Linked DNA regions of Krasilnikovia cinnamomea. Each later gene encodes a partner of the first gene's protein in a complex. Links are inferred from orthologs where the notes say so. Each region holds a gene or a part of one and is shown on either strand. Other genes may lie near its edges. The genes, in order: EV385_RS23730, EV385_RS07070 and rny.

What was found.
Region 2: EV385_RS23730 (region 1) and EV385_RS07070 share a complex: the UniProt entries of both Bacillus subtilis proteins name them as parts of the possible RNA degradosome complex. The link is inferred for Krasilnikovia cinnamomea from one-to-one orthologs.
Region 3: EV385_RS23730 (region 1) and rny share a complex: the UniProt entries of both Bacillus subtilis proteins name them as parts of the possible RNA degradosome complex. The link is inferred for Krasilnikovia cinnamomea from one-to-one orthologs.

The regions. Positions count from the first base shown.
Region 1 is NZ_SHKY01000001.1:5,169,655-5,179,696, reverse strand. What follows is about bases 4,783-7,661. They hold EV385_RS23730 (6-phosphofructokinase), read right to left. Parts: upstream 6,797-7,661; coding sequence 5,768-6,796; downstream 4,783-5,767. Other genes in these bases: EV385_RS23725 (polyadenylate-specific 3'-exoribonuclease AS), read right to left, coding at 7,018-7,506; proC (pyrroline-5-carboxylate reductase), read right to left, coding at 4,904-5,710; EV385_RS23740 (DUF429 domain-containing protein), read left to right, coding at 4,783-4,907. Also shown: EV385_RS23755 (threonine aldolase family protein), read right to left, coding at 1-1,034; EV385_RS23750 (class II 3-deoxy-7-phosphoheptulonate synthase), read right to left, coding at 1,027-2,433; EV385_RS23745 (glycosyl hydrolase family 18 protein), read right to left, coding at 2,536-3,999; more of EV385_RS23740, read left to right, coding at 4,230-4,782; EV385_RS23720 (phosphotransferase enzyme family protein), read right to left, coding at 7,680-8,579; EV385_RS23715 (Crp/Fnr family transcriptional regulator), read left to right, coding at 8,868-9,512; EV385_RS23710 (lysophospholipid acyltransferase family protein), read right to left, coding at 9,517-10,042. UniProt on the Bacillus subtilis protein: Catalyzes the phosphorylation of D-fructose 6-phosphate to fructose 1,6-bisphosphate by ATP, the first committing step of glycolysis.
Region 2 is NZ_SHKY01000001.1:1,613,363-1,623,535, reverse strand. The notes cover bases 3,544-6,553. They hold EV385_RS07070 (polyribonucleotide nucleotidyltransferase), read left to right. Parts: upstream 3,544-3,877; coding sequence 3,878-6,229; downstream 6,230-6,553. Other genes in these bases: EV385_RS07065 (M16 family metallopeptidase), read left to right, coding at 6,237-6,553; rpsO (30S ribosomal protein S15), read left to right, coding at 3,544-3,665. In the rest of the region: EV385_RS07095 (MATE family efflux transporter), read left to right, coding at 1-902; tRNA pseudouridine(55) synthase TruB, read left to right, coding at 965-1,852; EV385_RS07080 (bifunctional riboflavin kinase/FAD synthetase), read left to right, coding at 2,229-3,176; more of rpsO, read left to right, coding at 3,396-3,543; more of EV385_RS07065, read left to right, coding at 6,554-7,574; EV385_RS07060 (phosphatase PAP2 family protein), read left to right, coding at 7,586-8,551; dapB (4-hydroxy-tetrahydrodipicolinate reductase), read left to right, coding at 8,567-9,334; EV385_RS07050 (GNAT family N-acetyltransferase), read right to left, coding at 9,476-10,033; EV385_RS07045 (GNAT family N-acetyltransferase), read right to left, coding at 10,048-10,173. UniProt on the Bacillus subtilis protein: Involved in mRNA degradation. Catalyzes the phosphorolysis of single-stranded polyribonucleotides processively in the 3'- to 5'-direction. Necessary for competence development in Bacillus subtilis.
Region 3 is NZ_SHKY01000001.1:1,565,295-1,575,429, forward strand. Bases 4,276-7,247 are described here. They hold rny (ribonuclease Y), read right to left. Parts: upstream 6,643-7,247; coding sequence 4,909-6,642; downstream 4,276-4,908. Other genes in these bases: EV385_RS06865 (amino acid ABC transporter permease), read left to right, coding at 4,276-4,905; EV385_RS06875 (hypothetical protein), read right to left, coding at 7,233-7,247. Outside these bases: tRNA (N6-isopentenyl adenosine(37)-C2)-methylthiotransferase MiaB, read right to left, coding at 1-873; EV385_RS06845 (hypothetical protein), read right to left, coding at 939-1,418; EV385_RS06850 (amino acid ABC transporter ATP-binding protein), read left to right, coding at 1,597-2,340; EV385_RS06855 (glutamate ABC transporter substrate-binding protein), read left to right, coding at 2,404-3,270; EV385_RS06860 (amino acid ABC transporter permease), read left to right, coding at 3,341-4,015; more of EV385_RS06865, read left to right, coding at 4,012-4,275; more of EV385_RS06875, read right to left, coding at 7,248-8,330; EV385_RS06880 (hypothetical protein), read right to left, coding at 9,386-10,135. UniProt on the Bacillus subtilis protein: Endoribonuclease that initiates mRNA decay. Initiates the decay of all SAM-dependent riboswitches, such as yitJ riboswitch. Involved in processing of the gapA operon mRNA, it cleaves between cggR and gapA.

The DNA.
Region 1 (10,042 bases):
ACGTCGATGGCGCGGTCGAGGGCGGCGTCGTCGACGTCGAGGTGGGTGACCAGCCGGGCCCTGCGCGGCAGCATCGCCGCCAGCAGCACGCCCCGCTCGGCCGCCGCGGCGGCCAGCGCGGGCGCGTCCAGCGCGGCGTCGCTGAGATCCAGCGGGACCAGATTGGTACGCACGGCCGCCGGGTCCACCACCCCGGACGGCGCCAACGCCTCGGCCAGCCGCCGCGCCCGGGCGTGGTCCTCGGCCAGCCGGGTCAGGTGGTGACGCAGCGCGTGCAGACCGGCGGCGGCGAGGATGCCGACCTGGCGCATACCGCCACCCATCCGCTTGCGGATGGCCCGGGCCCGCGCGATCCGTTCGGCGCTGCCGACGACCAGGGAGCCGACCGGCGCCCCCAGGCCCTTGGACAGGCAGACCGACAGCGTGTCGAACAGGGATCCGTACGCGTCGAGGGGCACCCCGTCCGCGACGTGCGCGTGCCAGATCCGGGCGCCGTCGCAGTGCAGGGCGATCCCGGCGTCGTCCGCGGCGGCGCGTAGCGCCCGCAAAGCGTCCAGGCTGGTCACGCCCCCGCCGCCGAGGTTGTGGGTCTGCTCGATCGCGATGGCCGAGGTCGGCAGCGACGGGAAACCCGCGGGCCGGATCATGTCGGCGATCCGCGCGACGTCCAGGTCGGCGCCGACGGCGGGCCAGGTACGGGTGGAGATGCCGCCGAGCGTCGCGGCCCCGCCCAGCTCGTACGTGACGACGTGCCCGTCCGCGCCGGTCAGCAGTTCCCCGCCGCGCGGCACGACCAGTTGCAGCGCGATCTGGTTGGTCATCGTGCCGGACGGCGCGAACAGCGCCGCCTCGTGCCCGAACAGCGCCGCGACCTCGGCTTCGAGCGCGATGACCGTGGGGTCGTCACCGAAGACGTCGTCACCGACCTCGGCGGCCGCCATCGCCGCGCGCATCGCGGGCGTCGGCCGGGTGACCGTGTCGGAGCGCAGGTCCACGACCGGACCGCCCACCGTGGTGCGCGGCAGCTCAACCACGCAGCATCTCCGCGACCAGGAACGCCAGTTCCAGCGACTGCTGGGTGTTGAGCCGGGGGTCGCAGGCGGTCTCGTACCGGTCCGGCAGGTCCAGGTCCTCGATGCCCTGCGCGCCGCCGAGGCATTCGGTGACGTCCTCACCGGTCAGTTCGACGTGGATGCCGCCCGGGTGGGTGCCCAGCCCGCGGTGCACCTCGAAGTAGCCGAGCACCTCATCGACGATCCGGTCGAAGTGGCGGGTCTTGTAGCCGTTGCTGGACTCGTGGGTGTTGCCGTGCATGGGGTCGCACTGCCACACCACCTTGGCGCCGGTGGAGGTGACCTTCTCAACGATCGGGGGCAGCGCGTCGCGGACCTTGCCGTTGCCCATCCGGCTGATCAGGGTGAGGCGGCCGGGCACGTTGTCCGGGTTGAGCTTCTCGCACAGCTCGATCGCCGTCTCCGGGGACGTGCCGGGGCCCAGCTTGACGCCGATCGGGTTGGCGATGCGGCTGACGAAGTCGATGTGGGCGTGGTCGAGCTGGCGGGTCCGCTCCCCCACCCACAGGAAATGCCCGCTCAGTCCGTACGCGCGGCCGCCGGAGACCCGGGTCAGGGCGCGGTCGTACTCCAGCGCCAGCGCCTCGTGGGAGCAGTACAGGCTGACCGTACGCAGCGCCTCGTTCTCGGTCATGCCGCAGGCCCGGATGAAGTCCAGGGCCCGGTCGATCTCGCGGGCGATCGCCTCGTAGCGTTCGCCCGCCGGGGAGGCGCGCACGAAGTCCTTGTTCCAGTCGTGCAGGCCGTGCAGGTCGGCCAGGCCGCCGGACAGATACGCCCGGAGCATGTTCATGGCCGCCGCCGAGTTCGCGTATGCGCGGATCATGCGCTGCGGGTCGGCGACCCGGGCCTGCTCGGAGGCGTCCAGCGAGTTGATCAGATCGCCCCGGTACGCGGGCAGCCCGAGCGCGTCGGTGGGCGCGGAGCGCGGCTTGGTGTACTGCCCGGCGACCCGGGCCACCTTGACCACGGGCATCGACGCCCCGTACGTGAGCACCACCGCCATCTGCAGCAGGGTGCGGGCGTTGGCCAGCAGGTGGCTCTCGGTGTTGTCGGCGAACGTCTCGGCGCAGTCGCCGCCCTGCAGCAGGAACGCCCGGCCCTCGCACACGTCGGCGAGCTTGGCGCGCAGCTGGTCGACCTCGTACGGCGCGACGATCGAGGGCACGTTGTCGAGGACCTGGCAGACCTCGGCGACCTCGCCGGAGTCCGGCCACGGCGGCATCTGGACCCGGGGCAGCTCGCGCCACCGGTCGAGGCCGAGGGCCTCGTCCTCGGCGGAGTCGGTGGACGGGCGGGACGTCTGGAGGGCCGGGTTGCCCACCCCCGGATGACTGAGCTGGTGCCACTCGCGGCGCATGTCAGCAGCGTACGGCGGGCAGGAAAACGGGGCGCCGGGAGGTTCCCGGCGCCCCACTTTCTAGGACTGTTTCTTGACGGATCGGCTTCTTGAAGGATCGGCTCAGCCGAGCCCGTTGCGGATCGCCGAGATCAGCTCACCGTTGCTGGTGTCGCCGGAGAACTCCCAGAAGAACGCCCCGCCGAGGCCCTGCTGCTTGACGTAGTCCATCTTGCCGCCGACCGTCGCCGGGGTGTCGTAGCTCCACCAGTTGCTGCCGCACTTGGCGTACGCGGTGCCGCCGACCGTGCCGGTGGCCGGGCAGGAGCCCTTGAGCACCTTGTAGTCCTCGATGCCCGCCTCGTAGGTGCCGGGGGCCGCACCGGTCGCCGTACCGCCCGGGGCGGACTGGGTGACGCCGGTCCAGCCGCGGCCGTAGAAGCCGATGCCAAGCAGCATCTTGTTGGCCGGCACGCCCTTGCTCTTCAGCTTCTGGATCGCCGCGTCGGACCAGAACCCCTGCTGCGGGATGCCCGGGTACGACGTGAGCGGCGAGTGCGGGGCGGTCGGGCCCTGCGGGGCGAACGCGCCGAAGTAGTCGTAGGTCATCGGGAAGACCAGGTTCAGCTTGTCGATGCCGGACTTGTAGTCGGCCACGTCGAGCTTGCCGCCGTTGCTGCCGTCGGCCGAGATCGCCGAGGTGATCAGGAAGTTGTTGCCGAACTTGGTACGCAGCGCGCTGATCACCTTGTCGTAGGCGGCCGGGCCGCTGGCGTCACAGGACAGGCCGCAGGCGTTGGGGTACTCCCAGTCGATGTCGATGCCGTCGAAGACGTCGGCCCAGCGGGAGTCCTTGACCAGGTTGTAGCAGGAGTTGGCGAAGCCGGTCGGGTTCGCCGCGGCCTGGGTGAAGCCGCCGGACCAGGTCCAGCCGCCGAAGGACCAGATCACCTTGATGTTCGGGTACAGCTTCTTCAGCTTGCGGAGCTGGCCGAAGTTGCCGCGCAGCGCGCCCGCGTCCCAGGTGTCGGCGACCCCGTCGACGCTGTCCGCCGCCGTGTACGCCTTGTCGTAGTCGGCGTACGAGTCACCGATGGCGCACTGGCCGCCGGTGGTGTTGCCGAAGGCGTACAGGATGTGGGTCAGCTTCGAGGCGGAGCCGCTGGTCACGATGTTCTTGACGTGGTAGTTGCGGCCGTAGATCCCCCACTCGGCGAAGTAGCCGACCAGGTTCTTGCCGCTGGGCGGGTTCGTCGTCGGCGACGTGGTGGGGGTGGTGGTCGGCGGGGTCGTGGTGGGCGAGGTCGTGGGCGGCGTGGTCGGCGGGGTGCCGCCGCCGCAGGCGCCGTTGTCGATCCAGACGTCCCACTGGCCGCTGTGGGTGGCCGGGCTCTCGTTCTGAGTCCACCACTTCGCGGTGTAGTTATGGCCGTTCTGGGAGGCGCTGTTGTCCTTGACGTAGACCTGGGTGGCGGCCCACGCCGGGGCGCAGGCGGTGGCGGCGGACGCCTGGACGACGGGGACCAGGACGACGGCGGCCGTGGTGATGACGGCGGCGCACAGGGCGCGGCGGGCGGATCTCTTCACGGCGTCTCCAGAAACAATTAGGAAACTTTCCAAAAGGATGTGAAGAGACCGTAGTCACATCGATGAACATGCGTCAAGATGTGACCCGGGGATTAACCGGCTCCATAACTTTCCGGGAGTCGGCGCGACGGCGTGCCAGCGATCCACCACGGCGCGTAGTCTGCGCTCATGACCAACTTCGACGTCGTCACCGGAGCCATCGCCACAGCGGCCGATGTGGACCGCTACCGATGACCATCCACGTGATCGGCGTCGACGCGTACGCCCTCGGCTGGGTCGGCGTCGAACTGCGCGACGGCGCGTTCGGCCGCGCCATGCTGGCCTCGACGCTGTACGAGATCGTGGCGGGCAGCTCCGGCGCCGCGGTGATCGGCGTCGACGTACCGCTGGGCATGCTGCCGGACCGCTGGCGGGCCGCCGACGCCGTGGCCGCCGACCAGCTCGGGCCCCGGCGCAGCAGCGTCTTCCGGGTGCCGCCGCGCCCGGTGTGGCAGGAGCCCGACTTCGCCGCCGCCAACCGGGTCTGCAAGCAGCTCACCGGCACCGGCATCAGCCGCCAGTCGTGGGCGCTGCGCCCCAAGCTGCTGGAGGCCAACGCCATCTGGGAGCGCCACCCCGGGCTGCTGTTCGAGGCGCACCCCGAGGTGTCCTTCCGGACCATGGCCGACGCCCCGCTGCAGTACGCCAAGAAGACCTGGACCGGTCAGGCCCAGCGCCGCGAGCTGCTGGCCAAGCAGGGCATCGTGCTGCCGGACAACCTCGGCCCGGCCGGGCAGGCCCCGCCCGACGACATCCTCGACGCGGCCGCCGTGGCCTGGACCGCCCACCGCATGGCCACCGGCGCCGCCCACAGCCACCCCGACCCACCCGAGGAGACCGACGGCGCCAAGATCGCCATCTGGTACTAGCCGCTCTGGGACGCTATCTCCCGGGCCCGGTCGCGGGCCGCTTCCAGGGCGGACAGCAGGGCGGCGCGTACCCCATGGTTCTCCAGCTCGCGGATCGCCGAGATGGTCGTGCCCGCGGGCGAGGTGACCTGCTCGCGCAGCTTCACCGGGTGCTCGCCGGAGTCGCGCAGCATGACGGCCGACCCGATCGCGGTCTGCACGATCAGCTCGTGCGCCACCTGGCGCGGCAGTCCGAGCAGGATGCCCGCGTCGATCATCGCCTCGACCAGCAGATAGAAGTACGCGGGCCCGGAGCCCGACAGCGCGGTCACCGCGTCCTGCTGCGACTCCGGCACCCGGATGGTCGCGCCCAGCGGGGTGAACATCTCCTCCACGATGGCCAGATGCGCACCGGTCGCGTGCGGCCCGGCCGAGATCGCGGTCATCGCCTCGTCGACCAGCGCCGGGGTGTTCGTCATGACCCGCACCACCGGGGTGCCCTCGGGCAGCCGCAGCGTGAAGAACGACGTGGGCAGCCCCGCGCACAGCGACACGATCAGCTTGTCCGTGGGGATCTTCGTGCCGATCTCGTCCAGCAGCGCGCCCGCGTCCTGCGGCTTGACCGCGACGGCCAGCACGTCGGCCTCGCTGACGGCGGCGAGGTTGTCCACCACCCGGATCCCGTACCGTTCGGTCAACTCCTTGGCGCGCTCCGGGCGGCGCGCGGTGACCAGGAGCTTCTCGACCGGCCAGCCGGAGCGCAGCAGGCCGGACAGCACCAGCTCGCCGATCTTGCCCGCGCCGATCACGGCGATGGTGTGCATGCGTCCTCCGTAACGCTCGGAGGGCGGGCCCGCGGCCCGCCCTCCTCGAACGACTGCTCAGCTACCGAAGAAGACTTCGGCCTCGTCGTACCGCTCGATCGGTACGGTCTTGAGCTCGCCGGTGCCCTCGGCCAGCGGCACCCGCACGATGTCCGTGCCACGCAGCGCCATCATCTTGCCGAAGTCGCCCTCGTGCACCGCGTCGATGGCCTGCAGGCCGAAGCGGGTCGCCAGCACCCGGTCGAACGCGGTCGGGGTGCCACCGCGCTGGATGTGGCCGAGCACGACGGTGCGGGCCTCCTTGCCGGTCTTCTCCTCCAGCTGCTGGGCCAGCCACTGGCCGATGCCGCCGAGGCGGACGTGCCCGAACGCGTCCAGCTCCTGGTTGTGCAGGATCATCTGGCCCTCGAGGGGCTGCGCGCCCTCGGCCACCACCACGATGGGGGCGTACTCGACCTGGAAACGCTTGGTCACGTACGTGGCGACCTGCTCCACGTCGAACTCGCGCTCCGGCAGCAGGATGACGTTGGCGCCACCGGCCAGGCCCGCGTGCAGGGCGATCCAGCCCGCGTGGCGGCCCATGACCTCGACGACCAGCGTGCGGTGGTGCGACTCGGCGGTGGTGTGCAGCCGGTCGATGGCCTCCATCGCGATGTTCACCGCGGTGTCGAAGCCGAACGTGTAGTCCGTGGCGTTGAGGTCGTTGTCGATCGTCTTGGGTACGCCGACCACGTTGACGCCGAGGTCGGTGAGCTTGGTGGCCACGCCGAGGGTGTCCTCGCCGCCGATCGCGACGAGCGCGTCGACGCCCTGCTCGGCCAGGTTGGCCTTGATCCGCTCCACACCGTTCTCGATCTTGAACGGGTTGGTCCGGGACGAGCCCAGGATGGTGCCGCCGCGCGGCAGGATGCCGCGTACCTCGGCGATGCCGAGCGGCTTCGTGACGCCCTCCAGCGGGCCCCTCCAGCCGTCCCGGAAGCCCACGAACTCGTGGCCGTAAACGGCGACGCCCTTTCGGACCACTGCCCGGATTACCGCGTTGAGACCGGGGCAGTCGCCGCCGCCGGTGAGCACGCCGATGCGCATGATGACTCGTCCTCCCAAATTGGGTCGGTCGCGAGATGTAGATAGCCCAAGCGAGCCCCAGGGAGCCGTCGGCAGCGTTGCCGGCCCGGGGCGGGCCGCAGAAACGCACTGTAGTCGCCGGGGGCTCACCCGGCCAAAGCGCCCCGCTACAGTCTGACAGTTCGGCTACGCCGCGCGATGGAGATGGCGCGAAACCGCCCACCCGGGGCGTACCCGGCTGATCAGCCGCCCATGGCCCGCCAGCGGGCCAGGTTGTGCCGCGCGTCGACGAGCGCGTCGTGCCGGCCGGTGGCGCCCGGCAGCGTCGGGCGGCCCACCTCGTCCCAGCGCTGGCGCAGGTCCTTGGTGAAGCGGGGAATCTCCCGCGGCAGGGCGGGCATCGCCCCCCACAACTGGGCCAGCGCCACGTGGTCGTACGCCGCGAACCAGGCCCACAGCTCCAGCTGCTCGTCCCGGCCCTGGATCGGCTCGGTCAGGAACGCGTGCAGGTCGTCGCGGATGCGCTCGCGGGAGCGCCACGCGGGGTCGGCGGGCGAGGGCAGCTTGTCGAGGACGTTGCGGCGCACCCAGGGCACCGCCCGGGAGTCGTCGAACTCCGTGGACACCGCGTAGAACTCGCGGCCGAACTCGTCGACGACGCCGATCGACACGAGGTCGACCACGCGGCCGTCCTCGATGAACTCACAGTCGTAGAAATAGCGGTAGACCATCGCGGTCCATCCTCGCCCACGCGCGCCACCCCGCGGCACGCAGGGCCGTCAAGCGCCCCGGGTGCGCCGCCGATCCGCGCCCACCCGCCAGGGGGCGCCGCCGATCCGCGCCCACCCGCCAGGGGGCGCCGTCGGTCCGCGCCCACCCGCCAGGGGGCGCCGTCGGTCGCGGCCTAGCCGCTCAGGGTGCGCAGGGCGGCGCGGGCCCGGTCCAGCGCCTCCCCCGCCCCGGCGCGGCACTCCGCCGCCGCGGGCGCCTGCGCGCACTCCGCCAGGCGGCGCGCCGACCAGTCGGCCTGCGCCGCCCAGCGGAAGCGCAGCAGCACCGGCAGGGTCGCGTCCAGCTCGTCGGAGTGCACCGGGGCGGCCGCCAGGTAGCCGTCGACCAGTTCGGCCGCCGCGTCGGTGCCACCCGCGTACGCGACCGCGGCGGCCACGTCGTAGACGAGCGGGCCGGTGCCCGACGCGCCGCCGTCCAGCACCCCGGCCCGGCCGGTGTCCGGATCGACCACGAACTCCTCCGGCGCGGGGTCGCGGTGCAGCACCCCGTACGTGAGCCGGTCGGTCACGGTCAGGCGGGTCGCGGCGGTCACCGCCTCGGTGACCGCCAGCCGCAGCCACGGCTCGCCGGACAGGTGGGCGGCGTCGGCGTCGAGCAGGTTCCACCGGCCCAGGCCCGGGTGGACGTACCCCTGCAGGGCGCGGTGCACGGCGCCCAGCCGGTCGCCCCACCACTGCTGGTCGACCGGGTCCGCCCCGGCCAGGGCGCGGCCCGGCACGCGGCGCAGCACCGCGAGCGCGCCGACCGAGATGGCGACGGTGAGGGCGCCGCCGAGGGTACGTACCGATTCGCCCGCCGCGATGCCGCAGGCGCGCAGGCGCCCGGCGGCGGCCAGCCCGGCCTCGAGCGCCGGGCGTTCGGCCGGCCGTACGAGGCGGGCGACGTAGCGCGCATGGCCGACCGTCACGTCCCAGGACCGCGAGAGGATCCCGCCGCGACGGTTGGTGATCGCGGTTGGCACGAGATGCCAGTTCTCGCGCAGCGCGGCGCGGAGCAGATCGTGGTCCGGCACGGCGGCGATTGTCCCGCCGCAGCCGGGACGGCCGACGGACAGCCGGGGCGACGGTCACGCAATGCGCTCGGGGGGTGTACAGACAGCGAGCGACGAGACATGATCGGGTGTGCGCCTGTTGTGACGGAGACGTATCAAATGGCGCCTGCGGCGCTCTTCATGCTAAGAGTGATCGTTCGCGTCGTGGGGCCCGGCGCTCCGCCCGGCGCGACCGTGGTCCCGACCGGGGAGGGATTGAGCGTGGAGCATCGCCCGCAGGACACCGGCGACGCGCTCACGGGCGTGGACATGTTTGCCGGCCTGGAGCCCGACGTCCGGCAACGCGTCCTCGCAGCAGCCGTGCCGCGCACGTACCGTAAGGGGCAGATCCTCTTCGTCGAGGGTGACCCCGGCGAATCGCTGATCATTTTGAAGCGGGGGTCCGTGGCGGTGTTCCGCACCGCGCCCACCGGCGAGCGCGCCGTGCTCACCGTGGCCCGCCCGCCGGACGTGCTCGGCGAGGTCTCGCTGCTCGACGCGTCCACCCGATCCGCCTCCGCCGAGGCGATCGAGGACTGCCAGGCGCTCGCGCTGTCCCGGGCCGCGTTCATGGAGCTGGTGCACTCCAACCCGCGCATCCTGGACGCGGTCATGCGCTCCGTCGGGGCCCTGATCCGCCGGCTCACCGAGCAGAACGCGGACCACGTCTTCCTGGACCTGCCCGGCCGGGTGGCCAAGACCCTGGTCCGGCTCGCCGGGGAGAGCCAGGCTCCGATGATCACCATCGAGCTGAACCAGAGCCAGCTGGCCGAGATGGCGGGCGGCTCCCGGCAGAGCGTCAACCAGGCCATCGGGTCGTTCGCCAGCCGGGGCTGGCTGCGCACCGAGGGGCGGCGCATCGTGGTCACGGACGTCTCCGCGCTGCGCCGCCGGGCCGGGATGACCACCGCCTGAGCGGTCAGCCGCCCGTGGGGGCCGGCACCGCGGCGTTCTTGAGGCTGGCGGCGTAGACGTCGACGTACTCGCGGCCGGAGAGCGTCATCAGCTCGTACATGATCTCGTCGGTGATGGCGCGCTCGACGAAGCGGTCGCCGCGCGCCTGCGCGTACCGGGAGAAGTCGAGGGGGGCGCCGAAGCGGATCCGGACCTGCCGGATCTTGGGGATCAGGGTGCCGGTCGGCTGGATCTCATCGGTGTTGATCAAGGCCACCGGGACCACCGGGGCACCGCTCTCCAGGGCCAGGCGGGCGACGCCGGTCTTGCCCCGGTACAGCCGCCCGTCCGGTGAGCGGGTGCCCTCGGGGTAGATGCCGGCGATGTTGCCGCCCCGCAGCACCCGCAACTGGGTGTCCAGGGCCGCCTGGGCCGCCTTGCCGCCGGAACGGTCCACCGGGATCGTCCCCGTGCCGACGAAGAACTGGCGCATGAGCCAGCCCTTGATCCCCTTACCGGTGAAGTACTCGGCCTTCGCGACGAAGGTCACC
Region 2 (10,173 bases), 3.6 Mb from region 1 along the record:
CCCTGGGCGCGCCGGGACTGTTGCTGGCCGCCGCCGGCAACGGCTGGATGCGCGGCGTCCAGGACACCCGCCGTCCGCTTGTCATCGTGCTGGGCGCGAACCTGCTCTCGGCCGTGCTGTGCCCGGTGCTGGCGTATCCGGCCGGGCTGGGGCTGACCGGCTCGGCCATCGCCAACGTGATCGCGCAGAGCCTGTCCGGCGGCCTGTTCCTGTGGGCGGTGATCCGCGAACGTACGGCGCTGCGGCCCCGACCCCGGATCATCGGCGAGCAACTGGTGGCAGGCCGGGACCTGCTGATCCGCGGCGCCGCGTTCCAGGCGTGCTGGCTGTCGGCGACCGCGGTGGCCGCCCGGTTCGGGGTGGCGGCCGTGGGTGCCCACCAGATCGCGCTGCAACTGTGGTTCTTCGCCGCGCTGGCGCTCGACGCGGTGGCCATCGCCGCCCAGTCGCTGGTCGGCGCCGCCCTCGGCGGGGGAGACGGGGCGGCCGCCCGGGACGTGGCGCGCCGGGTCACCCTCGTCGGCGCTGTCGCCGGTACGGCCTTCGCCGTCGTCGCGGCGGCCGGAGCCGGGGTGGTGCCCGGTCTCTTCACGGACGATCCGGCCGTCCACGCGCAGGCGGCGATCGTCTGGCCCTGGTTCGTCGGCCTGCTGCCCTGCGCGGGCATCGTCTTCGCCCTCGACGGCGTCCTCATCGGCGCGGGCGACGTGGCGTTCATGCGCACGATGACCCTGATCGCCGCCGCGTTCGGGTTCCTGCCGGCGATCTGGCTGGCGTACGCCCTCGAACTGGGGCTGAGTGGGGTGTGGGCCGGGCTCGCGCTGTTCATGCTGGTGCGCCTCGTGCTGATCCTGCACCGCTGGCGCGGCGCCCGCTGGGCGGTCCTCGGCGCCACCCGGTGACCCCACCGGGCGGGCCGGAGGGTCGGCGGGGGCGGCCGACGGAGGTCTGGCAGGGTGGGCGGGTGCACACGGACGGGCTGATCGTGGTCGACAAGCCGGGCGGGATGACCTCGCATGACGTGGTCGCGCGGATTCGCCGCCTCGCGCGGACCCGTCGGGTCGGCCACGGGGGCACCCTCGACCCGATGGCGACCGGGGTGCTGGTGATCGGCGTGAACCGCGCGACCCGGCTGCTCACGTACGTGATCGGGTCCGAGAAGCGGTATTCGGCGACGATCCGGCTGGGCGAGCGCACGCTGACCGACGACGCGGAGGGCGAGATCACCGCCCGGGCGGCGGCGGGCGCGGTGCAGGACGCGGCGATCCGGGCCGGGCTGGCCGCACAGACCGGCGAGATCGACCAGGTGCCCAGCGCGGTGAGCGCCATCAAGATCAATGGGGAACGGGCCTACAAGCGGGTCCGCGACGGCGAACAGGTCGAGCTGCCCGCCCGCCGGGTGACGGTGCACCAGCTCGACGTGCTGGACATCCGCCGGCCGCAGGGCACCGAAGTGATCGACGTGGACGTGGACGTGAGCTGCTCCTCGGGCACGTACATCCGGGCCATCGCCCGGGACCTCGGCGCGGCGCTGGGGGTCGGGGGGCACCTGACCGCCCTGCGGCGTACCGCGGTGGGCGGGCTCACGCTGGCCGAGGCCGCGACGCTGGAGCAGCTGGAGCAGCGCGCGCCGGACGTGGTGGGGTTGCCGATGGCCGAGGCGGCTCGGCGGGCGTTCCCGCAGCGCACGGCGTCGGAGGACGAGGCGCGCGTGCTCAGCCACGGCGGGCCGCTGACGGCGGTCGGCATCACCGGCCCGTACGCGGTCTTCGATCCGGCCGGTGCCGTGCTGGCGATCGTGAGCGAGCGCGGCGGCCGCGCGAAGCCCGAGATCGTGCTGGCCCCGGCCTGAGCCTCGCCGACGCGGGCCGAGCCCGGGTCCGGGCCTTGCCCGGTGCCGGGTGCCGCCGGTCCGGGTGCCGCCGGTCCGGGTGCCGCCGGTCCGGGTGCCGCCGGTCCGGGTGCCGCCGGTCCGGGTGCCGCCGGTCCGGGTGCCGCCGGTCCGGGTGCCGCCGGTCCGGGTGCCGCCGGTCCGGGCGCCGCCGGTCCGGATGCCGCCGGTCCGGATGCCGCCGGTCCGGCGATCCGGACGTGGCCGGCGAAACAGCCCGGCGAGGGCGGCGACCGATACGCTTACGGCCGTGCGGTCGGCGGACGCGGCCGGGCAGGTACACGACGCGGCCGGAAGGCCAGAACGCGGCCGGAAGGCCATGGGGGAGGCGGTCGGCATGCAGCGCTGGCGCGGCTACGAAGGGGTGCCCGGCGGGTGGGGGCGCTCGGTCGTGACGATCGGCGTCTTCGACGGCGTGCACCGCGGGCACCAGACGATCATCGGCCACGCCGTGAAGCGCGCCCACGACCTCGGCCTGCAGTCCGTGGTGATGACGTTCGACCCCCACCCGGCCGAGGTGGTGCGTCCCGGCTCGCACCCGGCGGTGCTCACCGAGCCGGTACGCAAGGCCGAGCTGATCGAGCAGCTCGGCGTCGACGCGCTCTGCGTGGTGCCCTTCACCCCCGCGTTCTCCCAGCTCAGCCCCGAGGCGTTCGGGCACGACGTGCTGGTCGACGCGCTGCACGCGGCGGTGGTCGTGGTGGGGGACAACTTCCGGTTCGGGCACCGGGCGGCGGGCGACGTGCACCTGCTGGAGACCCTGGGCCGCTCGTTCGGCTTCACCGTGGAGGAGGCGCCGCTCGTCGCGGCGGACGGGGTGGTCTTCTCCTCCACGTACATCCGTAGTTGTGTCGATGCCGGGGACGTGCGGGCCGCGGCCGCCGCGCTGGGCCGCCCGCACCGCCTGGCCGGGGTGGTGGTCCGCGGCGACCGGCGGGGCCGGGAGATCGGCTTCCCCACGGCGAACCTGATGTGTCACCGCTACGCGTCCGTCCCCGCCGACGGGGTGTACGCCGCCTGGCTGAACCGTGGCGGCGACGGCGGCGAGCCGCCCGCCCGGCTGCCCGCCGCGGTGTCGATCGGCACCAACCCCACCTTCTCGGGCCGCGAGCGCCGGGTCGAGGCCTACGCCCTCGACTTCTCGGGTGACCTGTACGGCGAGCGGGTGAGCCTCGACTTCGTCGCCCGGCTGCGCGAACAGCGCACCTACGACAGCATCGAACCCCTGGTCCGGCAGATCCAGGAGGACGTGGAGCAGACCCGGTCGGCGCTCCACGTCGGCTGAGCGCTCGGTGCAGTCGTTCACGGCTGAGTTGACTGGCCGTATCCTCCCGGCCCTCGCTGCGCTCGGTGCAGTCGTTCACGGCTGAGCCGACCCCGTCGGAGGCAGGCTGATAAGCTTGGCTCCGACGTCGGCTCTTCCGACGACCGGTCTCGCCTGCCTGCCCGACGCCGCGGGCCGCGAGAAATCCGAAACCACCGGCAACACAGAAGCACGGAGAACATGGCGCTCGACGCAGAAACCAAGACCCGGATCATGTCGGAGTACGCAACCCTCGAGGGCGACACCGGCTCGCCCGAGGTCCAGGTCGCGATGCTGACCAAGCGGATCGCCGACCTGACCGAGCACCTGAAGGTGCACAAGCACGACCACCACAGCCGTCGCGGCCTGCTTCTGCTGGTCGGCCGCCGCCGTCGGCTCCTCAACTACGTTCAGAAGAAGGACATCCAGCGCTACCGGACGCTGATCGAGCGGCTCGGCCTGCGCCGATGATGTGACGGGGGAGTGCTCAACCGGGCGCTCCCCCGTGGTTTTTCCACCCACGGACCCGCGCGGCCGCAGGCCGTCAGCGCACCGGTCCTCGGTAGTGGTTCCCAGGCTCCCCGCCTTCGCGGGCGCTCAACCTGGGCACTTCGATCGAAGACCGGCAGCCTGAACCGCGCTGCAGAGACCGCCGGGTCCTCGACGAAGGAGTACCGCACCACATGACAGAGCAGAACGCTCTCGGCACCGAATCTCGCACCGCCGTCATCGACAACGGGTCGTTCGGCACCCGCGAGGTCACCTTCTCCACCGGACGGCTGGCCCGCCAGGCCGCCGGCTCGGTGATCGCCCGCCTCGGCGACACGGTCGTGCTGTCCGCGACCACGGCCAGCAAGCAGCCGAAGGAGCACTTCGACTTCTTCCCGCTCACGGTCGACGTCGAGGAGCGGATGTACGCCGCTGGCCGCATCCCCGGCTCGTTCTTCCGCCGTGAGGGCCGCCCCAGCGAGGACGCCGTCCTCACCTGCCGCCTGATCGACCGGCCGCTGCGCCCGTCGTTCACCAAAGGCCTGCGCAACGAGGTCCAGGTCGTCGAGACCATCCTCGCGCTCGACCCGGCGCACCCCTACGACGTGGTGGCGATGAACGCCGCCTCGATGTCCACCAAGCTTTCCGGCCTGCCGTTCAGCGGCCCGATCGGCTCGACCCGGGTCGCGCACATCGACGGCCAGTGGGTGGCGTTCCCGACCCTGGAGGAGCTGGAGCGCGCCACGTTCGACATGGTGGTCGCGGGCCGGACCCTGCCGGACGGCGACGTCGCGATCATGATGGTCGAGGCCGAGGCCACCCCGCACGCGGTCAAGCTGATCGCGGACGGCGCCACCGCCCCGACCGAGGAGATCGTCGCCGGTGGCCTGGAGGCCGCCAAGCCGGCGATCCGTGAGCTGTGCCGCGCCCAGGCGGAGCTGGCCGAGGTGGCCGCGAAGCCCGTCGCCGAGTTCCCCGTGTTCCTGGACTACCAGGAGGACGTGTTCGCCGCCGTGGCCGACGCGGTGCGGGGCGAGACCGCGGACGCGCTGAAGATCTCCAGCAAGGCGGAGCGCGAGGAGGCCCTGGATCGCATCAAGGCCAAGGCGCAGGAGCAGCTCGCGGCCCAGTTCGAGGGCCGGGAGAAGGAGATCAGCGCCGCGTTCCGGTCGCTGACCAAGTCCGAGGTACGCAACCGCGTACTGCGGGAGCAGGTCCGCATCGACGGACGTGGCCCGCGCGACATCCGGCCGCTGTCCGCCGAGGTCGGCGTGCTGCCCCGGGTGCACGGCTCGGCGCTGTTCGAGCGCGGCGAGACCCAGATCCTGGGCGTCACCACGCTGAACATGCTGCGCATGGAGCAGGCGCTGGACACCCTCGCGCCGGAGAAGTCCAAGCGCTACATGCACAACTACAACTTCCCGCCGTACTCGACCGGTGAGACCGGCCGGGTCGGCTCGCCGAAGCGGCGCGAGATCGGCCACGGCGCACTGGCCGAGCGGGCGCTGGTGCCGGTGCTGCCGTCGCGTGAGGAGTTCCCGTACGCGATCCGGCAGGTCTCCGAGGCCCTGAGCTCGAACGGCTCGACCTCGATGGGCTCGGTCTGCGCCTCCACCCTGGCGCTGCTGGCGGCCGGCGTGCCGCTGAAGGCGCCGGTCGCGGGCATCGCGATGGGCCTGATCTCCGACGAGGTCGACGGCAAGACGCAGTACGTCGCGCTGACCGACATCCTGGGCGCCGAGGACGCGTTCGGTGACATGGACTTCAAGGTCGCCGGTACCTCGGAGTTCGTCACGGCGCTGCAGCTGGACACCAAGCTGGACGGCATTCCGTCCGATGTGCTGGCCAGCGCGCTGCAGCAGGCCCACGAGGCCCGCGCCACCATCCTCGGCGTGATGGACGCGGCGATCCACGGCCCGGCCACGATGAGCGAGCACGCGCCGCGGGTCACCACGGTCAAGATCCCGGTCGACAAGATCGGTATGGTGATCGGCCCCAAGGGCCAGACCATCAACGCCATCCAGGACGAGACCGGCGCCGACATCTCCATCGAGGACGACGGCACGATCTACGTCGGCGCGACCAACGGCCCGGCCGCCGAGGCCGCGGTCGAGCGGATCAACGCCATCGCCAACCCGACCCTGCCGAAGGTGGGCGACAAGTTCCTCGGCACGGTGGTGAAGACGGCCGCGTTCGGCGCGTTCATCTCGCTGCTGCCCGGCCGCGACGGCCTGCTGCACATCTCCAAGGTGGGCGACGGCAAGCGGGTCGACAAGGTCGAGGACTTCCTCAACGTCGGCGACAAGGTCGAGGTCTCGATCGCGGACATCGACAACCGCGGCAAGATCTACCTCGACAAGGTCCGCCCCGAGGGCGCGGAGGCCCCGGCCGCGGCCGAGGCGTCCGGCGGCGAGGGCGGCGAGCGCCCGCGCGGCGACCGCCCGCGTGGCGAGAACCGCGGTGAGGGCGGCGGCGAGCCGCGCCGCCGGCGGCGCTCCGGCGGCGAGCGTTCGGGCGGCGACCGCTCCGGCGGCGACCGCAGCTGATCACGGCATGACAGCGAGTTCCCGCGGGCCGGCCGAGAGGCCGGCCCGCGTCGTGACCAGGACCATCCAGGACGGGGTACGCCGTACCGTCCTGCCCAGCGGTCTGCGCGTCCTCACCGAGCACATCCCCACCGCGCACAGCGTCTCGCTCGGGGTGTGGGTCGGCATCGGCTCCCGCGACGAGGCCCCGGCGATGTCGGGCGCCTCCCACTTCCTCGAACACCTGCTGTTCAAGGGCACCCACAAGCGGACCGCGCTGGACATCTCGGCCCAGATCGAGGCCGTGGGCGGGGAGACGAACGCCTTCACCACGAAGGAGTACACCTGCTACTACGCGCGGGTGCTCGACGCCGACCTGCCGCTGGCGGTGGATGTGCTCTGCGACGCGGTCGCCGACTCGGTGCTGCACCCGGCCGACGTGGAGACCGAGCGGGCCGTGATCCTCGAAGAGATCGCCATGCACGACGACGAGCCCGGCGACGAGGTGCACGACGTCTTCACCGAGGCGATCTTCGGTAACCACCCGCTGGGCCGCCCCATCTCGGGCACCACGGACACCATCTCGCCGATGACCCGGGCGACGATCAACGGCTTCTACCGGCGCCGGTACACCCCGCCGCGGATCGTGATCGCCGCCGCCGGCAACCTCGACCACGCGGCCGTGGTGCGTCTCGTCCGCAAGGCCCTGGCCGGCACCGCGCTGGACACCCCGGCCGCCGCGCCCGCGCTGTGCCGCCCGGCCGACCACCGGGTACGCACCCAGCGGGCGCACACGGTGGTCCGCAACCGCGACACCGAGCAGGCCCACATGGTGCTGGGCTGCCCCGGGATCGGGCGGCGCGACGAGCGCCGGTTCGCCCTGGGCATCCTCAACAACGTGCTCGGCGGCGGCATGTCCAGCCGGCTGTTCCAGGAGATCCGGGAGAAGCGCGGCCTCGCGTACTCGGTCTACTCGTACGGCAGCCAGTACGCCGACGCCGGGGTGTTCGGGGTCTACGCGGGCTGCGCCCCCGGCAAGGCCGAGGAGGTGCTGGACCTGATCCGCGCCGAGCTGGCGACGGTCGCCGCGAACGGGATCACCGCCGAGGAGGTCGCCCGCGGCAAGGGCATGGTCAAGGGCTCGTACGTGCTGGGCCTGGAGGACACCGGGTCCCGGATGAGCCGGATCGCGAAGTCCGAGTTGCTCTACGGCGACCTGCTGACGGTGTCCGAGCTGCTGGCCCGCGTCGACGCCGTGACCCTCGACGAAATCAACGAACTGGCCGTTGAGCTGCTCAGCCGGCCCATGTCGCTGGCCGTGGTGGGGCCGTTCGACGAGTCGGCGTTCCCTGACACGGCCCGCTAGCCTGGTCGGCGATGACCTCCACCCTGGCACCCGAGCACCCGCCCGCCCCGCCGCCCGCCCGACCGGACCGGCACCGGCGGCGGGTCGTCGGCATGCTGATCTGGTCGGCCGCGTTCGCGGTCGGCACCTGGTTCATTGGGGTGCCCACCAGCGACCCGCTGATCGCGTTCGGGTGGCTGTGGCTGGCGACGATCGCCTGGCGCAGCGAGCTGCCCTGGCGCCAGCACCTGCTCTTCCTGCGCGACTGGCTGCCCATCGCGCTGCTGCTGGTCGGCTACAACATCTCTCGCGGGTACGCCGACAAGCTGTTCGCGCCGCACGTCACCGAGCTGATCCACGCCGACCAGGCGATGTTCGGCGGCACGGTGCCGACCCTGTGGCTGCAGCACCACCTCTACCAGCCGGGCGCGGTGCAGTGGTGGGAGGTGCTGGTCTCGCTGGTGTACGTCTCGCACTTCCTGACCGTGCCGACCGTGGCGGTGGTGCTGTGGGTGCGCTCGCGCCCGCAGTGGGCCCGGTACATGCGCCGCTGGTTCACCCTCAGCCTGGCCGGGCTGATCACGTACTTCCTGTATCCCGCCGCGCCGCCGTGGTGGGCCGCGAAGTTCGGCTTCATCGCCGAGCCGGTGGCCCGGATCTCCACGAACGGGTGGAACGCGGTCGGGCTGCACAGCGCGGGCAACACCCTCAACGCGCTGCAGGTCGAGGCGTCCAACCCGGTCGCGGCGATGCCGTCGCTGCACACCGCGTACGCGCTGATGGCGGTGGCGTTCTTCCTGCCGGTGGTGCGCCGCCGGTGGTGGCCGCTGCTGCTGGCGTACCCGCTGGCCATGACGTTCACGCTGGTGTATTCGGGGGAGCACTACGTGATCGACGTGCTGGTGGGCTGGGCGTACGTGGGGGCGACGTTCCTCGGCGTCGGTCTCGCGGAGCGCTGGTGGCGCGCCCGCAGGCGGGTCCCGTCAGCCGACGCCTGAATTCAGGTAGGTAAGTTGTCGGTCGTGACTGACGCGCGTGAACCGATCCGGGTCGGCGTCCTCGGCGCCCGCGGCCGCATGGGGCTCGAGGTCTGCAAGGCCGTCGACGCGGCCGACGACATGGAGCTCGTGGCCATGATCGGCGGGGGCGACTGGCTGTTCAACGCCGCCGACGCGGGCGCTCAGGTGCTGGTCGACTTCACCAAGCCTGACGTCGTCATGGACAACGTGCACTGGGCGGTCGACCAGGGCATCAACATGGTCGTGGGCACCACGGGCTTCACCGAGAAGCGGCTGGAGCGGGTCCGCGGCTGGCTGTCGCACAAGCCCGGCGTCGGGGTGATCGTCGCGCCGAACTTCGGCATCGGCGCGATCCTCATGATGCAGTTCGCGGCGCGCGCGGCCCGCTACTTCGAGTCCGCCGAGATCATCGAGCTGCACCACCCGCGCAAGCTGGACGCGCCCAGCGGCACCGCCGGGCACACCGCGCGGCTCATCGCGGCGGCCCGCGCCGAGGCCGGGCGGGGCCCGGTGCCGGACGCGACCTCCGAGGAACTGCCCGGCGCGCGGGGCGCGGACATCGACGGGGTGCGCGTGCACGCCGTGCGGTCCGCGGGCCTGATCGCCCACCAGGAGGTTCTCTTCGGTACGCAGGGAGAGACGCTCACCATCCGGCACGACTCCCTGGACCGCTCCTCGTTCATGCCCGGGGTGCTGCTGGCCGTCCGCGCGGTGGTGGACCGCCCCGGCCTGACCGTCGGCATCGACGACCTGCTGGACTGAGCTCCGTCCCAGACCCCAGCCCCTCCGTCCCAGACCCCAGCCCCTCCGTCCCAGACCCCAGCCCCTCCGTCCCAGACCCCAGCCCCTCCGTCCCAGACCCCAGCCCCTCCGTCCCAGACCTCGGCCCTTTCGTCCCAGATCTCAGCCCAGGGCCACGTGTAGCCGTAGCTGCGGCACCAGCATGTCCTCCACGTCGAGGGCGCGGGCGGCGCCGTCCGGCTCCCAGCCCGCCCCGCCGAGGAACTTGCGGGTGGCCTGGTCGCCGTCGTAGGCCCAGGCCACTGCGGCGGTGAAGCCATCCGTACGCCAGGTGTCGACGCTGGCCGCCAGCAGCCGGCTGCCGTGCCCGCGCCGCCCCCACCTCGGCTCCACGAGCAGTTCGGTGATCGCCGCGACGCTCTCGGCCAGCGGGGGTTCCTCCGGCGCGAGCGCCTGCTCGTCGGCGGGACCGGACGCGGTGAACCCGACCAGCCAGGAGGCGGACTCGTTCTGTTCCATCGCCACGAGCACCCGGTGCCGCGGTGACGGTGCCGCGGTGATCGCCTCCCGCCATCCCGCCGCGAGATCCGCCTCGGTCAGCTCGGCCAGCACGTGCGCGGGCACCATCCCCCGGTACGCCGTGCGCCACGTGGCGAGCTGGAGCCGGGCGATCTCTTCGGCGTCCTCGGGACGCGCGGGACGGACGAAGCCGAGTGCCATGCGGGGCAGCCTAGTTATCCGGCGAGCGGGGCCGCGTACCGGACCTCGGCCAGCGGGGTGGTGCTCCCCTGGGGGGTGAAGAAGTCGTCGGTGCCGTCGTAGCTCAGGCCGGCGTGCTCGTAGAAGCGGCGGGCGCGCTG
Region 3 (10,135 bases), 3.6 Mb from region 1 along the record:
GTACTTCTCGGCGCGGTAGCTGCGGCGCATCGCCTTGAGCACCTGGTCGGAGCCGGACTGCAGCGGCATGTGCAGCGAGTGGCAGACGTTCGGGGTCTCGGCCATCGCGGCGATCACGTCGTCGGTGAAGTCCTTCGGGTGCGGGCTGGTGAACCGGACCCGCTCCAGGCCCTCGACCTCGCCGCAGGCGCGCAGCAGCTTGCCGAACGCCAGCCGGTCGCCGAACTCCACGCCGTACGAGTTGACGTTCTGGCCGAGCAGGGTGACTTCGAGCACCCCCTCGGCGACCAGGGCCCGCACCTCGGCGAGCACGTCGCCGGGGCGGCGGTCCTTCTCCTTGCCGCGCAGCGCCGGGACGATGCAGAAGGTGCAGGTGTTGTTGCAGCCCACGGAGATGGAGACCCAGCCGGCGTAGCTGGACTCGCGCCGGGTGGGCAGCGTGGAGGGGAACACCTCCAGCGATTCCAGGATCTCCACCTCGGCGGCGGCGTTGTGCCGGGCGCGTTCCAGCAGGGCGGGCAGCGACCCGATGTTGTGCGTGCCGAACACCACGTCGACCCAGGGGGCGCGCTTGACGATGTCGCCGCGGTCCTTCTGGGCGAGGCAGCCGCCGACCGCGATCTGCATGTCCGGTTTGGCGAGCTTGCTGGGGCGCAGGTGACCCAGGTTGCCGTACAGGCGGTTGTCCGCGTTCTCGCGGACCGCGCAGGTGTTGAAGACCACCACGTCGGCGGCGTCGGAGTCGGCGGCGCGCACGTAGCCCGCGTCCTCCAGCAGGCCGGCGATCCGCTCGGAGTCGTGCACGTTCATCTGGCAGCCGTACGTGCGGACGTCGTACGTGCGGGCCTGCGGGGTCTGGGGTGCGATAGTCATGGCAGTCAACCAGGGTAGTCCCTGCCGCGCGGTCCCGGCCGGGGGCGGGCGGCCGGGGGCGACGGCTACGCCGCGGCGGGGTGCCCGGGGGTGGGGCGCGGGGCGAAGTGGGAGGTGTCGCAGCCCGGGGCGGTGACGCAGGCCGGGTCCGTGCCGGTGCAGAGGCGGGCGTGGCGGCGCTCCGTGCCGTCGTCCGTCTCCACCTCGTCCAGGTGCACCGGGGTCAGCGAGCCGTTCGGTTCGGCGCGGACGTACCGGGTGGGGTTGAGGGTGTCGTCGGGCAGCAGGATGTCGGCGCCGAGCCGGACCGCGACCGCGCTGGCCGCCGTGGCCTCCTCGACGTCGCCCGGGGCGCAGAAGCAGTCGATCAAGGTCGGGAAGTCGCCGCCGACGTACCAGACGTCGCAGAGCACCGCCCCGTCCGCGGGCGCCTCGAGCGTCGTGACCGGCCGCCGCAACACGCCGGTGAGCGCCGCGCGGACCGAGGCGGCCGCGACACGCCCGGACGCGCACCAGCTCCACAGCCCGTCCGCCGGCTCGGCCATACCACTCATCCTGCGCCTGCTTCCCGCAAACGGCCCTCGGTCATGTGCCGGGCCCCCCTTTCCGGTGTACGACGACGCTGGAGTTACCGCTCCGTGACTATTCTCGGCCGGATCCGAGATCGCTGCGCCCATACAGTGGACCTGTTGACAGAACCAACGACGGGATGGTGGTCCGAGCGTGACTGACGAGCCGCTCATCGTGCTCGAGAAGGTCAACAAGTGGTTCGGCCCGTTGCACGTGCTGCAGGATGTGGATCTTTCTGTGCACCGCGGCGAGGTCGTGGTCGTGATCGGACCGTCCGGTTCGGGCAAGTCCACGCTGTGCCGTGCGATCAACCGCTTGGAGCCGATCAACTCGGGGACGATCACCTTCGACGGCCGCCCACTGCCCGCGGAGGGCCGCGCCCTCGCGCGGCTGCGCAGCGAGGTCGGCATGGTGTTCCAGTCGTTCAACCTCTTCGCCCACAAGACCATCCTGCAGAACGTGATGCTCGGACCGGTCAAGGTCCGCAAAGAAAACTCCGCAGCGGTACGCGACCGCGCGCTCGCCCTGCTCGAACGGGTGGGCATCGCCAGTCAGGCCGAGAAGTACCCCGCCCAGCTGTCCGGCGGCCAGCAGCAGCGGGTGGCGATCGCCCGGGCGCTGGCCATGCAGCCCAAGGCCCTGCTCTTCGACGAGCCCACCAGCGCGCTGGACCCGGAGATGGTCGGTGAGGTGCTCGAGGTCATGACCTCGCTGGCCCGCGAGGGCATGACCATGGTGGTGGTCACCCACGAGATGGGCTTCGCCCGGCACGCGGCCAACCGGGTCGTCTTCATGGCCGACGGCCAGATCGTCGAGGAGGCCGAGCCCGCCGAGTTCTTCGCCCACCCGCGCAGCGACCGGGCGAAGGACTTCCTGTCCAAGATCCTGACGCATTGAGCGTCTACTCAGGAGTCGCTCCGCGGCTCTGTTGGTGCACCACCTGATTCGAGGAGCGTAACGATGCGCATCACCCGATTGGCAGCGGCGGCGGGGGCCGTCGCGATGGCGTTGGCGATGGCGGCGTGCGGCGGCGGCGACGGCGACGGCGACGGCACCGGTTCCAGCTCGTCCAGCGGCGTCGTGGACAAGGCGTCCAAGGACAAGAAGCTGGTCATCGGCGTCAAGGCCGACCAGCCCGGCCTGGGCCTGCAGTCCGGCACCACGTACACCGGGTTCGACATCGAGATCGCCAAGATCCTGGCGAAGGGTCTCGGCGTGCCGGAGTCCGGCATCGAGTGGAAGACCACGGTGTCGAGCAACCGCGAGCCGTTCATCCAGCAGGGCCAGGTGGACCTGGTGGTGGCGACGTACACGATCAACGACGAGCGCAAGAAGGTCGTCAACTTCGGTGGCCCGTACTACGTCGCGGGCCAGGACCTGCTGGTGGCGGCCGACTCGACCATCACCGGCCCGGAGTCGCTGGACGGCAAGAAGGTCTGCTCGGTGACCGGCTCCACCCCGGCCAAGCGCATGCAGACGGACTACCCGAAGGCGCAGCTGCAGCTGCTCGACTCGTACTCCAAGTGCGTGAACCTGCTGGCCTCGAAGTCGGTCGACGCGGTGACCACCGACGACATCATCCTCGCCGGGTACGCCGCCCAGGAGCAGTACGCGGGCAAGTTCAAGGTCGTCGGCAAGCCGTTCAGCACCGAGCCCTACGGCATCGGGCTGAAGAAGACCGACACCGCGGGCTGCAACAAGATCAATGAGATTCTCAAGGCGTCGGCGACCGACGGGTCGTACAAGGCGGCCTGGGATTCGACGCTCGGCAAGAGCGGCAAGGCCGCGCCCGAGCTGGACGTCACGAAGCTGACCAACTGCAGCTGAACCGCCTGATCGCGGGCGGGACCGGCATGCCGGTCCCGCCCGCGACCGCGTTTTCGAGGAAGCGAGGACGATGAACGTCTTCTCCGATCCCGCCAATTTCGACGTGTACGTGACCGGGTTCCTCTGGATCCTGAAACTCACGATCGGGGGCACCGTCGGCGCGCTCGTCCTGGGAGTGCTGCTGGCCGCGATGCGGGTCTCCCCCGTGCCGGTGCTGCGCGGCTTCGGCGCGGCGTGGGTGAACACCTTCCGCAACACGCCGCTGACGTTGATCATCTTCTTCTGCTACTTCGGCCTGTACGCCACGCTCGGCCTCACGATCTCCGACAACCTCGAGCGCAACAACTACTGGCTCGGCGTGATCGGTCTGGCGGTCTACACCGCCGCGTTCGTCTGCGAGGCCATCCGCTCCGGCATCAACACCGTGCCGGCGGGACAGGCCGAGGCCGCCCGGGCGATCGGGATGTCCTTCCGGCAGACCCTGACGATGATCGTCCTGCCGCAGGCCGGGCGCACCGTGGTCGCGCCGCTGGGCAGCATCTTCATCGCGCTCGCCAAGAACTCCACCATCGTCGGGACCATCGGGCTCGCCGAGTCGTCCAACGCGATGAAGGAGCTCATCAACGCCAACGGCGACGTGGTCATCCCGATCTTCCTGGTCTTCGCGGGCACCTTCGCGGCGGTCCTCATTCCCTCCGGCTACGCCTTCGGCTGGCTGGCGAACCGGCTGGCGGTGAAGCGGTGAGCACGAACACCGACACTGTTCTCTACGACCACCCCGGCCCCCGGGCCCGGGCCCGCAACCGGATCCTCACGGTCGTCTTCGGGGTGGCGCTGCTGGCGCTGCTGTACTGGGTCTACGCGCGCTTCGACGCCAAGGGCCAGTGGGCGGCCCCACTGTGGAAGCCGTTCACGTACGCCAGCACGTGGACCGACTACATCATCCCGGGGCTGGAAGGCACCCTGAAGGCCGCCGCGGTCGCCATGGTGCTCTCGCTCGTGTTCGGGCTCGTCTTCTCGATCGGCCGGCTCTCCGACCACCGCTGGGTCAGCATCCCCGCCGGTGCGGTCGTCGAGTTCTTCCGCGCCGTACCGTTGCTGCTGTTGATGTTCTTCATCTTCTACGGCGTGCCGTTCCTGACGCAGACGCCGATGCCGGTCTTCTGGGCGGTGGTCGCGGGCCTCACCCTCTACAACGGCTCCGTGCTGGCGGAGGCGTTCCGGGCCGGGATCCGGGCGGTGCCGCTGGGGCAGAGCGAGGCCGGCTACGCGATCGGCCTGCGCAAGAGCCACGTCATGCAGGCGATCCTGCTGCCCCAGGCGGCGCGCGCGATGCTCCCGGTGATCGTCAGCCAGCTCGTCGTGCTGGTGAAGGACACCGCGCTGGGCTACATCATCGCGTACCCGGAGCTGTTGCAGCTGGGCGTCAACAACCTGTCCGCCAACTACGGCAACGTGGTGCAGGCCGCCATCGTCGTCGCGATCATCTTCATCCTGGTGAACACGGTCCTGACCTGGTTGGCGGGCTGGCTCGAGCGGCGCACCCGCCGGGCGGGCCGCACGCCGCGGGTCATCGGTGAAGCGGTGGCCGCCAGCGGAAGGGCCGCCAGCGGGGTCGGCGAAGCGCAGGGCTGAAACCTACCGGGCCAGCTCCGTGACGCGGGACTCGCGGACGACCGTGACGCGGATCTGGCCCGGGTAGGTCAGCTCCTCCTCGATCTGCTTGGCCACGTCGCGGGCCAGCACTGCCGCGCCGATGTCGTCGATCTCCTCCGGGCGCACCATCACCCGGATCTCCCGGCCGGCCTGCATCGCGAAGACCTTGTCCACCCCGAGCTTGCCCGCGGCGATCTCCTCGATCCGCTCCAGCCGCTTCACGTACGCCTCGAGGCTCTCCCGCCGGGCGCCCGGCCGGCCGCCGGAGCACGCGTCGGACGCCTGGGTGAGCACGGCCTCCATGGTCTGCGGGGCAACCTCGTTGTGGTGCGCCTCGATGGCGTGCACCACGTCCTCGCTCTCGCCGTACTTGCGGGCCAGGTCCGCGCCGATCAGCGCGTGGCTGCCCTCCACCTCGTGGGTGAGCGCCTTGCCGATGTCGTGCAGGAACGCGCACCGCTTGATCGTCGGCACGTCCAGGCGCAGCTCGGCGGCCATGATGCCGGCGATGTGCGCGGTCTCGACCAGGTGCTTGAGGACGTTCTGGCCGTAGCTGGTGCGGTAGCGCAGCCGGCCCAGCAGCGTCGCCAGCTCGGGGTGGATGTCCGTGATGCCGACGTCGACCAGAGCCTCCTCGGCGGCCCGGTCGCAGAGGCGCTCCACCTCGCTCTTGGCCGACTCGAAGACCTCCTCGATGCGGTGCGGGTGGATGCGCCCGTCCAGCACCAGCTTCTCCAGGGTCAGGCGGCCGACCTCCCGGCGTACCGGGTCGAAGCAGGACAGCAGCACCGCCTCGGGGGTGTCGTCGATGATCAGGTTGACCCCGGTGGTCGACTCGAAGGCCCGGATGTTGCGGCCCTCGCGGCCGATGATCCGGCCCTTCATCTCGTCGCTGGGCAGGTGCAGGACGCTGACCACGCTCTCCGCGGTCTGCTCGCTGGCGACCCGCTGGATGGCGTCCACGACGATGTGCCGGGCCCGCGTCTCGGCGGTACTGCGGGCGTCGTTCTCGATGTCGCGGATCAGGAGCGCGGCCTCCCGCTTCGCCTGACCCTCGATGCTGTCGACCAGCTCGGCGCGGGCGGCCTCGGCGGTCAGCCCGGCGATCCGCTCCAGTTCGCGGCGGTGCTCCTCCTCGGCCGTGGCCAGCGCGGCCTCACGGCGCGTCAGGGCCGCCTCCCGGCCGGTCAGGTCGGTGTCCATCGCCGCGAGGCGGCGCTCACGTTCGGTGAGCCGCTCCACCTCGTCGGCGTGCAGCCGCTCCCGCTCGTCGATCCGGGCCGCGCGACGCTCCACCTCGGCGGCCTGTTCCTTGGCCGTGGCGTTGAGCAGCGCCACCTCACGCTCGCCGCTGCGGCGGGCCGCCACCCGGACCTGCTCGGCGTCGGACTCGGCCTGCCGGTGGGCGTGATCGAGGATGGTGTCGGCTTCCGCGTGCGCGGCCTCCAGCACGCGGCGTGCCTCGGCGCGGGCCGCGTTGGCCTCCGCCTTCGCGGCGGCCGCCTCGGCGCGCACCGACGCGGCCTTGGCCTTGGCGTCGTCGACCGCGGTGGAGGCCTCGTCGGCGGCGGTGCGCAGCGCGGCGAGGGATTGCTCGTGCTGGTCCTTGGCTTCCAGGAACTGCTCGTCGACCCGGCCGTGCTGCAACTGGCGCACCACCCGGGCGCCGATCACGAGACCGAAGACCACCAGTGCGGCGAGGACCGCGATCGCCATCACGAGCACCCAGTACGGGGCGGTCATCTCGCCGCTGCTCCCTTCGCCTCGCACGTCCGCTCCCGCCACCCTGTCACGGCGGGTCCGGCACCCGCCGCGGCGGGGTCCGGGCCGCGGCACCGGCCGCGGGACTCGGAATGCTCGACCACGGCGCGGATCGGCCGCAGACGGCAACGGCCGACCGGCGGGGCGGGTTCAGGTACGCCGGGACGCACCGGGCTCGCCGCCCGTGCCGCTGTGCCAACCCCGTGCCGCCCCATGTCGCCTGTGCCCCCGGGTCCGTGTCGCCCTTGTCCACGAACCCCTCGGACCTGGCCGCCGTGCACGCCGCGTCGCGTCCACTTGCGGCCGGGTGGCGCCGCCCGCCCGATGCGCGGGCGGATCCGGTAACCGGCGCCACAGAGCACCGAAGTGATGCCGTACTGTAATGCGATCTATGTTGTGCGCTTAGCTTGCGATGGTCGAGCAAACCTTGTGTAACGCGAGGCTAGGTCGCGAGAGCCGCTTCGGTCAAGGACTCATGATTCGGCAGCGGACGGGACGTATGGCGCAGACATGCGCATGCCCTGCTCAACCGGCCAGGGGTCAATTCAGGCGTAGCGGGACCAGAGATCGCGCATCGGCTCCCACTTCTCGCCGACGCCTTCTTTCCAGTACGCCAGCAGATACGCGGCCACCGGCGCCTGTGCGTCGTCCCACCAGATGCCACTGACGACCCGCTCGCCACCACCCTCAGTCACCTTGTACGCGTACTCCACGTAATTGCCGTTGAGGCGGCCGGACGGGGTGGGGCGTTTCGTCGCGTCGGCGACGCCCGGGGCGAGCTGACGCGCGTCGACGTTCTGCCCGAGCGCGCGGACCTGGCCCTTGTCCCGGTCGGCCGCCGAGTCGAACTCCACGAACACGATCGTCATGGCGTCCAGTTCACAGCGCACCCGGGCCTTCTCGCCGCGGGTCAGGTTCGGGCCGTTGCGTTCACCGCTGCGCGAGCAGCCCGACAGGTGCGGCAGCCAGGCCTGCGCCACCGGGGCGAGGGCACCGGTCAACTTCGGCTGATTGATCGCGATCTGGCTCTGCTCGTACGCCCCCAGCGTCGGCTCCGCGGACGGGGAGGCACTGGGCGCCGGGGAGGGAGCCGCCGCGGGGGCGGTCGCCCGGCCCGCGAACCAGCCGCCCGTGCCGAACAGCAGCAGGCCCACGACCAGGCCGACGACCAGGCCCAGCACCACGCGGCGGCGGTCCGGCGGCGGGGACGGTTCGATCCGTGGGCCGCGCGAGACCGAGGTGTCGAAGCCGAAGCGGTCGTCGTCCCAACTGGACGGTCCGGCGTCGGACGTCGGCGTCCAGGCGGCGTACGGGGTTGCCGGGTCCTCCGGGGACGTGGCCGCCGGGTGGGCTGGCGCGGACGCGTGGTCCGGCGTTGCGCCCTGGCCCTGGAAGGTGGGCGGGTGGCTCGGCGCGTCCGGCGCCGAATGGAACGGGCCGTAGGACGGGTATGGCGAGGCCTGTTCGCTGGGGGGTGGAGTCTGGGCTGGCGGGCTGGGCGGCGGGCCCTGGAACTGCGGGGCGGGAGTGTCAGCCGGGCCCGGCGTCGGGTGGTGATAGGTGGCCGCTGGGTACGTCGGTGAGCCGACGGGAGGAGCGGCCGCGCCCGAGGGCGGTGCGCCGGTCGGGGGCTGCCCGGCCACCGGAGGTTGCCCTGCCGCTGAGAGCTGGACGGGCGCTGAGGACTGGACGGGCGCTGCAGGCTGGACCGGCGTTGCGGGCTGGGCAACCAGTGGCGGCTGGACCGGCGTTGCCGGCTGGGCAACCACAGGCGGCTGGACCGGCGCTGCGGGCTGGGCAACCACAGGCGGCTGGACCGGCGTTGCCGGCTGGGCAACCACAGGCGGCTGGACCGGCGTTGCCGGCTGGGCAACCACAGGCGGCTGGACCGGCGTTGCCGGCTGGGCAACCAGTGGCGGCTGGACCGGCGTTGCCTGCTGCACGGGCGCTGCAGGCTGGACGGTTGGCGCGGTCCGGACGGCCTCCGGGCTCGGTTCGGGTGTTGCCGACGGCCCGGGGGAAGCGTCCGGAGAGGCTGTGGGGTGAGGTGCCGAGGCCGCACCGCTCTCGGGCGACGGCGGTTGGGGCATCGGATCGGCAGCGGACTCCGCGACAGACGCCGAGCCACTCGGAGACTCGCGCACGGCGGCGAAGTGCACGGTGGGTTCGGCGCCCTCCGGGAGGGGACCGGACCCGCCCTGAGCACCGTGGGAGTCGTCTGTCACGGCGGAGCAGATTACCAGTCAGCCACGATCAGCGACGCCCCGCGAAGATCCACTTTGGCCCCTTGGGCCGATGGCATCGCAGCCGCTGTGGCCCCGGCGCCGATTCCCCGCGCCAGCCTGAGATTTCCGGCGGAGCATCGGTATATCCCGGGCGTTGGCGGCCGATTTGCCCGCTTGCCACCGACCGAGCGTGCCGGTCCTGCGTCATACCGTGTCGGCATTCCACCCGGTGCTCGCTGCCCGTAAGGCGAGGGAGTTGCCCCGATCACCGGCTTCGGTCCGCCGCGCGGCGTCCCGCGCGGTGAGGTAGCTCATGCGCCGCTGCCGCTCATGCTGTGAGGCAAGTCATGCCCTTTCGCCGAGCACTGCGGGCGGGAAAAGCGAGACTCCCGCCTGGGCGCGCCGACGCACGCCCGGGCGGGAGTCTCCTGGTGGCGCAGGGATCACCTGGCGCTAGGCCGCAGCGTGCGTCCTCACGCCTCCGCCGACTCGCGGCGGCGACGGCTCACCAGCACCAGGCCGACACCGCCTGCCGCGATCGCGGCTCCCACACCGGCGATGCTGACGACGTTGACGCCGGTAACCGGCAATCCACCACTCGCAGACGCCGAACCACCGCCGCCGCCGGTGCCGCCGCCGGTACCGACGCCGTTACCGCCGCCCCCGTTGTTGCCGCCCCCGTTGTTGCCACGGGCGTTGCCACCGCGGCCGTTCCCGCCGCCGGCCTTCGTGCCGCCGCCGTTGGTCACGCCGCCGCTGCCCGCGCCGCCGCCCGTACCGGCGCCGGAACTGGGCGGCGCGTCACCCGGGTTGGTGTTGCCACCGCCGGGAACCTCACCAGCACCGCCGGCGTCGCCGGGGTTGTCCCCTCCGCCCGCGTTTCCGCCACCGGGGTTGTCGCCACCGCCGGCGCTTCCCCCACCGCCGGTGCTTCCCCCGCCGCCGGGGTTGTCACCGCCGCCGGGGTTGTCGCCGCCGGTGCTTCCGCCGCCGGGGTTGCCGCCGGTGCCCGGGTCGGTGCTACCACCGGTGTCGCCGGGGTTGGTGTCGCCCGCGGGGGGATCGTTGGCCTTGTCGGTCGCCGTGGTCTCCGCGGTATCCGGCTCGGCCAACGCGATTGCGGTTCGCCCGAGCGGCGTCGTCGACGCGTTCGCGGTCGCGGCGCCCGTCAGAGCGGCCATGCAGACCGCGCCGGCGATCACGCCGAGCCGGGCCGTCACACG